3 linked regions of the Halobaculum roseum genome follow. The main gene of each other region encodes a partner of the protein of the gene in region 3 in a complex. Links are inferred from orthologs where the notes say so. Each region holds a gene or a part of one and is shown on either strand. Other genes may lie near its edges.

What was found. Proteins that work in one complex are often made in the same cells at the same time.
Region 1: the proteins of K6T36_RS12415 (region 3) and dph2 are in contact, whole or in part, in a crystal structure (PDB 6Q2D), measured with the Methanobrevibacter smithii proteins. The link is inferred for Halobaculum roseum from one-to-one orthologs. Residues at the interface, in WP_011954157.1 of Methanobrevibacter smithii: Pro482, Asn483, Lys484, His485, Tyr553, Asp555, Glu556, Glu559, Leu560, Leu591, His592, Glu593, Asp594, Ala595, Val596, His597, Arg598, Gly599, Pro600; in WP_011954460.1 of Methanobrevibacter smithii: Met1, Met3, Tyr4, Pro28, Glu29, Gly30, Leu31, Met33, Phe58, His80, Thr124, Gln126, Ser179, Gly180, Asn181, Phe182, His183, Leu185, Tyr201, Asn202, Phe211, Ile215, Arg291, Asp295, Asp296, Gln298, Met299.
Region 2: the proteins of K6T36_RS12415 (region 3) and rpl12p are in contact, whole or in part, in a crystal structure (PDB 5H7L), measured with the Pyrococcus horikoshii proteins. The link is inferred for Halobaculum roseum from one-to-one orthologs. Residues at the interface, in WP_048053510.1 of Pyrococcus horikoshii: Pro161, Met164, Met165, Phe168, Ser169, Ile172, Val195, Glu196, Phe202, Leu211, Ser212, Val213, Met216, Lys222, Phe223, Asn224; in WP_010886059.1 of Pyrococcus horikoshii: Leu100, Ala101, Gly102, Leu103, Ser104, Ala105, Leu106, Phe107, Gly108.

What each region holds. Positions count from the first base shown.
Region 1 is NZ_CP082286.1:829,028-832,402, reverse strand. What follows is about bases 415-3,266. They hold dph2 (diphthamide biosynthesis enzyme Dph2), read right to left. Parts: upstream 2,434-3,266; coding sequence 1,396-2,433; downstream 415-1,395. Other genes in these bases: K6T36_RS04210 (PhzF family phenazine biosynthesis protein), read left to right, coding at 2,545-3,266; K6T36_RS04220 (hypothetical protein), read left to right, coding at 415-1,341. Also shown: K6T36_RS04225 (DUF8173 domain-containing protein), read right to left, coding at 1-190; more of K6T36_RS04220, read left to right, coding at 295-414; more of K6T36_RS04210, read left to right, coding at 3,267-3,375. UniProt on the Methanocaldococcus jannaschii protein: Catalyzes the first step of diphthamide biosynthesis, i.e. the transfer of the 3-amino-3-carboxypropyl group from S-adenosyl-L-methionine (SAM) to the C2 position of the imidazole ring of the target histidine residue in translation elongation factor 2 (EF-2).
Region 2 is NZ_CP082286.1:310,647-314,053, forward strand. Bases 415-3,298 are described here. They hold rpl12p (50S ribosomal protein P1), read right to left. Parts: upstream 2,090-3,298; coding sequence 1,739-2,089; downstream 415-1,738. Other genes in these bases: K6T36_RS01650 (tripartite tricarboxylate transporter permease), read right to left, coding at 415-1,560; K6T36_RS01660 (50S ribosomal protein L10), read right to left, coding at 2,107-3,150; K6T36_RS01665 (50S ribosomal protein L1), read right to left, coding at 3,147-3,298. Outside these bases: K6T36_RS01645 (HVO_2753 family zinc finger protein), read right to left, coding at 1-160; more of K6T36_RS01650, read right to left, coding at 304-414; more of K6T36_RS01665, read right to left, coding at 3,299-3,407. UniProt on the Methanocaldococcus jannaschii protein: Forms part of the ribosomal stalk, playing a central role in the interaction of the ribosome with GTP-bound translation factors.
Region 3 is NZ_CP082286.1:2,444,074-2,447,508, forward strand. What follows is about bases 205-3,116. They hold K6T36_RS12415 (elongation factor EF-2), read right to left. Parts: upstream 2,801-3,116; coding sequence 608-2,800; downstream 205-607. Other genes in these bases: K6T36_RS12420 (DUF5781 family protein), read left to right, coding at 2,967-3,116. Outside these bases: K6T36_RS12410 (amino acid-binding protein), read right to left, coding at 1-195; more of K6T36_RS12420, read left to right, coding at 3,117-3,435. UniProt on the Methanocaldococcus jannaschii protein: Catalyzes the GTP-dependent ribosomal translocation step during translation elongation.

The sequences.
Region 1 (3,375 bases), 1.6 Mb from region 3 along the record:
CCGGGCTCAACGCCACCAACGCGCCCCCGAGGAGGAGGTTGATCACGAACCCGACGGCGAACTGGACGCCGATCCGGGTCGTCAGATCGAGCGACGTGCGGGGGTCACTGTACTGTGCGGCGGCGACGCCGACGAACGCGAGCGCCGCCAGCGCGCCGACGGCTCTGCCTGCCGTGCGTGTGGAGGGCATCGTCGGCGAAGGTGTCGCCCGTAGTGAATAGGTTGCGGTACTCGGTCGGCGGATCTCGTCGTGTCCACCCGAAGACACTTACTGGGGAGCGGAGACCCTCCGACGTGCACCGACGTGCCCTCCTCGCGTCGCTGGGGCTGGCGACCGCCGGCTGTCTCGCACCGGCCGACGACCGGGCCGACACCGCGATGTCGCAGACGGCGGACGCGACCGATACCGCGACGGCGACCGACTCAGCCGACCACGGGACCGATACCTCGACCGACACGCCCGTCGACTACCCCGAGATCGGCGTTCCCTCCGACGAGGCCGGCGGCCCGCCGTTCGACGACGATGTCGTCCGGGTCGTCTGGTGGGGGGACGAGCGCCCGGACAGTCCCGTCAGGCTGGCGGTCGATCGCCGGTCGGGGTCGCTCCCGGAGGCGACGTTCGGGTTCTCGCTCGTGAACGACAGCGACCTCCCGTTCGCCTACAACCCGTACAACTGGGGGCTCTGGAAGCGGGTCGACGGCTCGTGGTATTACGTCGCCCCGCAGATCGTTCCTCAACCGCTGTCGATTCTCTCTCCCGGATCGGAGCACGCGTGGCGCCTCACCGTGGACGTGGATCGCTCCCTCCCGGACTCACAGTACGGTGGACCCCAGGGGAGCGAGTCAGTGACGATCGGCGGACTCGGCGGCGGGACGTACGCGTTCGAGACGGACGGATGGTTCGAGGGACAGGACTATCGGGAGTCGACCGGGCTGGCGGTCCGGTTCGTCCTCGATGGCGATCCGCTGACGGTGACACTCGCCGACTCCGTGACGGAGACGAGCCGCGGAGGGTCGACGGTCACCGTCCGGACGGACGTGCAGTCCACGGCGGAGACACGGCCGTGCGTGTTCGTCCTTGAGCGCGCCGACGACCCGGAAGCCGAGCGACGGATCCCGGAGCAGATCGTTCGGGACCCGCGGCTCCGGAAGACGCTCCCGGCGTTCGAACCGGGCGTCGACACGGTCCGGCTCGTCGAGCCGAACGGCACGGTCCCGCCGTTCGGCGTGAACGACCCGTGGACGTTCCGGTTTCGAGGGACGGCCTATCGCGTGACGGCACGAGAACTCGAGACGGAGACGGAGACGGAGACGGAAACGGAGACGGAGACAGAGACGTAGGCGAAAACGGAGACGAAACCGGACACGACGAGCGGGTGATCGACCCCCTCGCGCTTACCAGGTGCCGTGGAAGGTGTCGAACTCCAGGTCCTCGAGCGGCTTGTTCCCGACGGCGATCTCGTACTCGCCGGGGGTGAGCATCGGCTTGTGGAAGCGCGGCCCGTCGTCGGTGGTGATCCGCGGGCAGCCCGTGTTGACGAACGCGTCGAAGTCGAAGTTGCGGAGACGGTCGGGCGTCACCTCGTCCATCGTGATGAGGTGGGCGTTGTCGTTGTTCTCGACGATCTCCTCGGCCTGATCCCAGCGGCCCTGCCCGATCTTCGTGCAGAAGATGACGCCGAAGGTGTCGGCGTCCATCGCGCGGTGGACGGCGCCGTAGCGCTGTTTGAGGAACTTCTCGGTGTCGGCGACCGTCACGACGTTGTTGACGGGGTCGCCGATGACGACCGTCTTCTCGGGGTGTTCCATCGCCAGTCCGAGCGGGTGGAACTTCCCGCCGCCGACGTACAGCACCTGCTCGGCGTCGATGTCGGCGCTGGCGTAGTTGCAGCCGAGCACCTGCCCCTCGTGGGTGAGGCGGTCGTCGCCGCGGCGGGTGTGGACCTCGTAGCCGCGCTCCTCCAGCCAGTCGACCATGTCGCCGAAGAGGTTCATGTGCTGGGCGGTCGTCACCAGCCCCACGTCGGGGTCGTCCTCCGGATCCTCGAGTTTCGCCAGCGACTCCTCCATGATCGGGAAGGGGTCGACGTTGGAGAAGAGGGGGACGTAGATGATCTTGTCCGACTCCTTCATCGGCGAGTGCCCGAAGTGGACGAACACGTCGCAGCGCCGCATCAGGTAGGTGTCGAGGTCGCAGGCGCCGTAGCAGGGCTGCCCCGAGATGAGGTAGGTCACGTCCTCGGTCAGTTCCCGGAGATCGTCGGCGACCGCGGGCGCGCGGCGCTTCAGCCCCTCGGGGAACTGGAGGCCGACCTTGTCGGCGTCGCGCTCCTCGACCGCCTCGACGATTCGGTCGAGTTCGTAGTCCCACTCGCGGTCGTGTTTGAGCGACATCCCCGTCTTGGTGAGGTCGCCCTCGCTCCGCTGGCTCATTGCACCCCGATAACTACCGGAGCCGGTTAAGCGGCGCGCTCCGGGAAGCCGCGCGAGAACGGCTGTCACGCCGCCGATATGCCCTTACCGCTCCGCGCCGCAGTCGTCGACATGACCGGCCACCGGTTCCACTCGGTCGACGGCGGGACGCCGTCCTCCCGTGGAAAAACGTTCCACGTTGTGGACGTGTTCACCCGCGGCGACGAGCGATTCACCGGCAACCAGCTCGCCGTGTTCCACGACGCCGCCGACGTCGACGCCGACGAGGCGCTCGCGCTCACCCGCGAGACGAACTTCTCGGAGTGTACGTTCGTCGGCGGGACGACCGACGCCGGCCGCGACGTGCGGATCTTCGACCCGGCCGAGGAGATCCCCTTCGCCGGCCACCCGACGCTCGGCACCGCGGCAGTGTTGCGGGAACTGGTCGGCGACGGCTCGACCGACCGCCTCACCCTGGACCTCGGCGTCGGTCCGATCGACGTGTGGGTCGAGGGGGGCGAGGCTGGCGACAACGGGGACGGCGACGACCACGGCGACCACGACACCGATCCGGCCGGCGACGACGCCCCCGAGGAGTACTGGATGCGCCAGATCCCGCCGGAGTTCGGCGAAACGGTTCCCGGCGAGGTCGCCGCCGCCGTGCTCGGGCTCGACCCCGCCGATATCGACGACGAGTACCCCGTACAGGCGGTCTCGACTGGACTTCCGACGCTCGTGGTCCCGCTCGCCTCGCTCGATGCGGTCGAGCGCGCGAGCACGACCGAGCCCGCGTACGGCGAGTTCATCGACGAGTACGGCGGGCACAACGTCCTCGCGTTCGCCCGCGGCGGCGTCGACGGCGGCGACCTCCACGCGCGGGTGTTCGCCGACTGGGCCGGCGTCCCGGAGGACCCGGCGACCGGGTCGGCCGCCGGCTGTCTCGCCGGGTGGCTACTCGAACGC
Region 2 (3,407 bases), 2.1 Mb from region 3 along the record:
GACACTCGAAGAGGTTGCTCTGCTTGCGGCACTTCGCGCAGCGGCTGATCTGCGTGCCACAGTCGGGGCACTTGAACGTCGCCGCGGCCGTCCCCGCGACGTTGATGCCACAGGAGACGCAGCGTCGCTCGGAACGCTGCTCGGACTCTGACTGGCTCATACGGCTAGAGACCGGCGCGCGGCTTTTAACGGTTGTCTTTCAGACGGCGCGAACGGCCGATCCGGCTTCCGTCATTCGGGCCCTAGTCGTGCGAATCGTTGGCGTACGACTTGCCGGCTGTGGACCGTTGTCGCGTCGACCGCTCACGCGATCACGAGCGGCCCGAGTAACACGCCCATCAGGTGGACCCGTCGGCAGCCGAGCCGGACGGGAACGAAGCCGACCGCGGCCGCGGCGACGAGCACGCCCAGCCCGAACGGGCCGGCGAACGCGAGCGACAGCAGCGCCAGCCCGACGATCACTCCCCCGACCAGCGGGGCGTGCGGGAGTCCGCCGACGACGCGGAGCGCGGCGTCGCCGACCAGCACGACCGCGACGGTTCCGACCGCCCCCGCGACAACCACCGCCGAGAGCAGCGGCGGGAGCGCGGCCGGGACGCCCGCCCCGTCGAGGGCGACGAACACGCCCGAGCGCGTCGCGTCGAACGACCAGTACGCGAACAGCGCGAACACCGCCGTCGCCGTGTTCGCCCCGCTGGTCGCGACGACGTACTCCCGCGCCGGGTCGCGGCCGGCGGTGGCCGGCAGCGCCAGCACGGCCGCCACGCCCGCGGAGACGCCGGGGAGGTACCCGACCGCGGCGCCGCCGCCCGCGCCGGCGGCGGCCGCACCCGTCAGCTCGCGACCGGACAGCCCCAGGCGGGCGTCGGCCTGCGACGGGACGCCGGCGCCGCCGAGCGCGTCGACCAGCACCGGCACGCCGAACAGCCCGGCGAACAGCGGGGCGAGGACCCCGCCGGCGGCGACGAGCGGGTCCGTCGGCGCATCGAGCGTGACCAGTCCAAGCGCCGTCGCGAGCGCGAACGAGAGCGCGCCGGCGAGTCGACGGCGGTTGTTCGACTCGGTGAGCACGAGCAACAGCGCCACTCCCGCGAGCACGACCGGCAGCCACGCGCGTAGATACGGATACGCGACGCGCATCCCCGCGGTGACGACGGCCGCGGCGGGGAGCGCGGTCGCCAGCGCCAGCCCCGACCCGACCGCCGAGAGACGCATCGCCTCACGCCCGCGCCCCTCCGCGACCAACCGATGGCCGGGGAGCGCCGCGGCCGCCATCGCGGCGTCGGGGACCCCGAGCGCCAGCGACGGCACGATGTCGAGGAACGTGTGGACGACGCCGGCGGCCACCATCGCGCAGCCGAGCGGGACCGGCGGGGCGTCCAGCGCCGGCGCCGCGGCCGCCAGGAGGAACGCGAAGTTGTTCGCGTGCAGCCCGGGGACCAGTCCGCTGCAGCAGCCGAGCGCACAGCCCGCGAGCGTGTACGCGAGCAGAACGGTGCCGGCGGGTGGGGCGGCGGCGAGAACTCCGGCGGGCGGGACGACGGCGGGAAGCGGGAACACCGGGACGGAGTGGATCCGTCATCCGGTTTCAACGCTCGGGTCCCGAGCGACGCTCGAAGCTCGACGGGCGAGCCGCCGCGGCCGTCGCTCATATCGGCGGCGCTGTCCCTCGGGAGTAGGCCTCGAAAGAAGTGCGATCTGCGGTCGAGTCGGTCGAGACGAGTGAGCGTCGCCGGCGTCAGCCGAAGAGCTCGCCCAGGCCCTCGCCCGAGCCCTCGTCGTCGTCCTCGTCGTCGTCGTCAGCGGCGGCCTCGTCGGCGGCCTCCTCCTCGGCCTCGTCGTCGCCGTCGTCGGCCTCCGCCTCGTCGGCGGAGCCGCCGGCGGCGCCGGCCGAGGCGCCCGCGGCGGGCGCGGCGGCGGCCGTCTCGATTGCCTCCTCGATGTCGACGTCCTCCAGCGCGGCCACGAGGGCCTTCACGCGGGATTCCTCGACGTCGACGCCGGCGGCTTCCAGCACCGCCGTGACGTTGTCCTCGTTGATCTCCTCGCCCGTCTCGTTCAGGATGAGTGCAGCGTAAACGTATTCCATGGTCCTGTGTAGTTGTCTTATCCGAACATCGCGCCGAGGCCCTCCGCTCCGTCGCCGTCGTCGTCATCGTCGTCGGCGTCGTCGGGCTCGGCTTCCGTGTCCTCGTCGTCGCTCGATTCGTCAGTTTCCTCCTCGGCCTCGGCGGCCGGCTCGGGCGCGGGCGCCTCGACGCCGCGGAGCTCCTCGGGGAGCGCCTCGTCGTCGTCGATGGCGGCCGCGAGCGAGCGCAGCTGCGCGTCGGCGCGGCTCACGAGGTCGGGCATGAGTTCCTCGTCCTCGATGGCCGCGAACAGGCCGACGGACTTCGCCTCGCCGGCGGCCTTGCCGAGCAGGGTGCCCGCGGTGCGGGCGGTCGGGTAGGCGGCGTTGACCGAGAGGTTCCGCGCCGCCGCCGCGGCGGACTGGACGTCCGCGCGGTACTCGTCCACGTCGATGGCGAGCTCGTCCGGCTCGAACAGCACGCCGTCCGCGAAGACGGCGCGCAGGTCCAGCCCGACCTCCTTGGGCTCGATGCCGAGCTCGCCGAGCACGTTGGCGAGTTCCTCCGACACCGCCTCGCCGGCGTCGAGCACGTGCGAGTCGGACATGACCTTGATCGACCCGCCGTCGATCCGGGCGTCCGCGCCGACCTGCTGAAGCTCGCCGACGAACGGACCGGGGTCGACCCCCGTGTCACCCTCGGGGATGACGATGTCGTTCGGGGCGACCTCGCCCGCGCCGATGGGCGCGGACGTCTTCGACGCCTCGAGCTGCTTGTACAGCCCGAAGGGGTTGTCGTTGGTGCCGATGAGGCCGACGTGACCGGAGACGAACTGTCCCAGGTCCTCGACGCCCTCGTCCACCTCGTCGAGCGCGCGCTCGATGAGGGTGTTGCGGGACATCCGCAGCTCGGCCCGCCCGTGCAGGTCGCGGCGCATGTCCTGGAGCTGCCGGCTCGGGATGCCCGTGAGGTCGACGACGCCGACGGCGTCGTACGAGTCGACGAAGTCGGTCAGCTCGGCGACCTCCTGGCGCTTCCACTCCGGAATGGTCTCGGTCTTGCGCTCCTCTGCGGCGCTCATACGGGCACCTCCACGGACGGCCCCATCGTCGTCTTGACGTAGATGCCGTCGATGTTGAGCGGCCCCTTCTCGAGGTCCGCCTCCAGCCGGCGGACGATCACGTCGATGTTGTCGGCGATCTCGTCGGCCGTCATGTCCTCGGCGCCGACGCGCGTGTGGAACGTGCGGCGGTCGCGCGAGCGGATCTGGACGGTGTTTTTCATGCGGTTGACGGTTTCGACGACGTCGTCGTCGGGCTGGAGCGGCGTCGGCATCTT
Region 3 (3,435 bases):
GTCGGCGATGGGTTTCAGCGCCCCGAGCAGCTGCCCCGGCTCGTCGACCAGCTCGAGCCGGATCGTGTGCGCCTGCAGCTCCGTCTCGTGGCCGCCGTCCGTCTCCGCCGCGTCGTCGCCGTCACTCTCGGTACCGCCGTCGTCCGCCGCGTCCACCGGCTGCTCGTCGGGGGCTGGCGTCGACTCCGAGGGCATCTATCGGGCCCTCCGTTCGTCCGCGCGCGTCCCCGTCGGCGCCGCGTCGTCGGCCGCCGCCGTCGAGCGTGTTCCGTCGGGGGGTGTGGTCGTGGACCCGATAATTGTGATCGGCGTGCGGGGCTGGGTCGCTCGTTCGCAGCCGTCGCGCCGACCGTGGGTCGTGCCACTTGGCATAGTTGTCCTGTGTAGACGGGGAGGTGATAAGCCTTCCACCGTGGCGATGCTTGCCAGTGTTCGAACGATCCTGTGAGATCTCCGACGGTCTCTCGGCGGATCGAGGGTCTCGCCGACGGTTCGTCGGCCGCGTCGACGGTTCGTTCGCCGGCAGCACCGCTCGTTGGGGGAGCCAGCGGGAGAGCGCCGGAGAGAAAGACAGACCGAGACCGACCGCGGCGGTCGGCGCGGGACCTCAGATGTAGTCGATCGACTGCGGCAGCTCGAGCTTCATGCCCTTGCGCTCGCGGATCTCCATGATCTTCTCGCGCTGGAGGTTGTCCACGAGCACGCGGAAGCCCGCGTTCTCCGTGTTCCAGGAGGCGCGGCCCTCGGTGGCCGAGCGGATGTCGCTGGAGAAGCCGATCATCTCCTCGACGGGCGCGATGCCCTCGATGACCATGAGGTCGCCCTCCTGGTACATGTCGTCGACGCGGCCGCGGCGGCCCTGGATCTCGCCGGAGGCGTCGCCCATGTGCTCGCTGGGCACGTCGATGCGGACGTCCTGGATCGGCTCCAGGAGGCGCACCTCGCCGTCGATGAGCGCGCGGTGGACGGCGTCGCGGACGGCGGGGATGACCTGCGCCGGACCGCGGTGGATGGTGTCCTCGTGCAGCCGCGCGTCGTGCAGGCGCAGCAGCGCGCCCTGCACGGGCTCGGCCGCGAGGGGACCGTCGTCGAGCGCCTCCTCGAGGCCCTCGATGACCAGCTCCATCGTCTCGTTCAGGTGCTGGATCCCCTTCGTGTCGTCGATGAGGACGTTCGTCCCGTGGATGTGCTCCACGTTCTGGGACGTGTCCTTGTCCATGCCGGCCTCCTGCAGCGCCTCGCGGCGCTCCAGTTCGGGCATGCTCATCGACGCCTCGCCACGCTGGATCGTCTCGACGATGTCGTCCGCCATCGGCTCGACGGTGATGTAGAACTTGTTGTGGCGGTTCGGCGAGACGCCCTCGACCTCGCGGGAGGCCTCCTGCGGCTGCTCGCGGTAGACGACGATGGGCTCACCCGTCTGAACGGGGATGCCCTGGTTCTTCTGGATCCGCTGGGTGATGACCTCGAGGTGGAGCTCGCCCTGCCCGGAGATGAGGTGCTCGCCGGTGTCCTCGTTGATCTCCACGCGGATGGTCGGGTCCTCCTTGGCGACCTGCTGGAGCGTCTTGATGAGCTTCGGCAGGTCGTCCATCGACTTCGCCTCCACGCTCTTGGTGATGACCGGCTCGGAGATGTGCTCGATCGACTCGAACGGCGTCATCTCCTTGTCGGAGACCGTGGAGCCCGCGATGGCGTCCTTCAGGCCGGTGACGGCCGCGACGTTGCCCGCGGGGACGCCCCGGTCGAGCTCCTCGCGTTCGCCGCCCATGTAGATCCCGACCGACTGGACGCGGTTCTTGCCCGCGGTGCCGGAGACGTACAGCTCCTGGCCCTTCTCGAGCGTGCCGGAGAAGACGCGACCCGTCGCGATCTCGCCGGCGTGGGGGTCCATCCCGATGTCGGTCGCCATGAAGACGATGTCGCCCTCGCGGTTGACCGTCCGCATGTCCTCGGCGATGTCGGAGTCGTCGTCGCCGCGCCAGATGCGCGGGATGCGGAACGGCTGCGCCTTCAGCGGGTTCGGGAAGTGCTCGGCGACCATGTCGAGCACGACGTCCGAAAGCGGCGTGCGCTCGTGGAGCTCCTGGCGCTTGTGGTCCTGCTCAAGCTCGATGATGTCCGCGAACGACATGCCGGTGCGCTGCATCGACGGGAGCGAGACGCCCCACTTGTACAGCGCCGAGCCGAACCCGACGGTGCCCTCCTCGACGGAGACCGTCCAGTCCTCGTCGATGTCGTCCATCTCCTCGGTCATCCCGCGGATGAGCTCGTTCACGTCCGCGATGACGTCCTGGAGGCGCTGCTGCATCTCCTCGGGCCCCTCCTGGAGCTCGGAGATGAGGCGGTCGACCTTGTTGATGAACAGCGCCGGCTTGACGCCCTCGCGGAGCGCCTGCCGGACGACCGTCTCCGTCTGGGGCATCGCGCCCTCGACGGCGTCGACCACGACGAGCGCGCCGTCGACGGCGCGCATCGCGCGGGTCACGTCCCCGCCGAAGTCGACGTGGCCCGGCGTGTCGATGAGGTTGATGAGGTGGTTGTCCCCCTCGTACTCGTGGGTCATCGAGACGTTCGCCGCGTCGATGGTGATCCCGCGCTCCTGCTCGTCCTCCTCGGTGTCCATCACGAGCTGGGTCGCCTCGTCGGCGTCGGCGATCATGCCCGCGCCCGCGAGCAGGTTGTCCGTCAGTGTCGTCTTCCCGTGGTCGACGTGAGCGGCGATGGCGATGTTCCGGATCTGCTCCGGCTCGTCCATCAGCTCCTCACATTCCTGTACGATTTTCTTTCGTCGGCCCATTACCGACCGGTATTCTCCGCCCGGTCAAAAGGGTAGTGCTTTGCCGGCGCCGAAACCTCCGAATCCGGGGGCCACACAGCGTGGTACGCCGTCTCGTGGATCGCCCCGCAGCCGGGGGCCGACCGGCACAAGAGTCAAACCGGTACATCCCGTGCCAACACTACACATGGACATCCGAGTCCGCGGCGCCGTCCCGCCCGACCCCTTTCTCGGGGCGGCAACGCTCTTCGAGACCGAACACGACCTCTCGCTCCCGGTCGAGGTCCAGGTTCGCGACAACCCCGAGGAACGGACGTGGGCGGCCCACTACGACGACCGCCACGTCCTCAACATCTCCCGGAAAGCGGCGACCTCGGCGATGGCGCGCGAGCTCGCCCTCCACGAGCTGTCGCACATGGCCCGATACGAGGAGCCGCATCCCTCACACCACCAGTCGACCGACGAGGCGCTGTTCCTCGCGCTGTCGGGGTCGTCGGTCGAGCGACGGAAGGTCCATCACTGCTACCAGATCGCGAACCACATGAAGGACGTGTACGCCGACGACATCACCCTCTCCGTCGGTCCCGGCGGGAAGCTCGTCACCTTCTTCGAGTCGCAGCTGGCCGCCGCGGTCGCGGACCGTCCGCGCGATCACC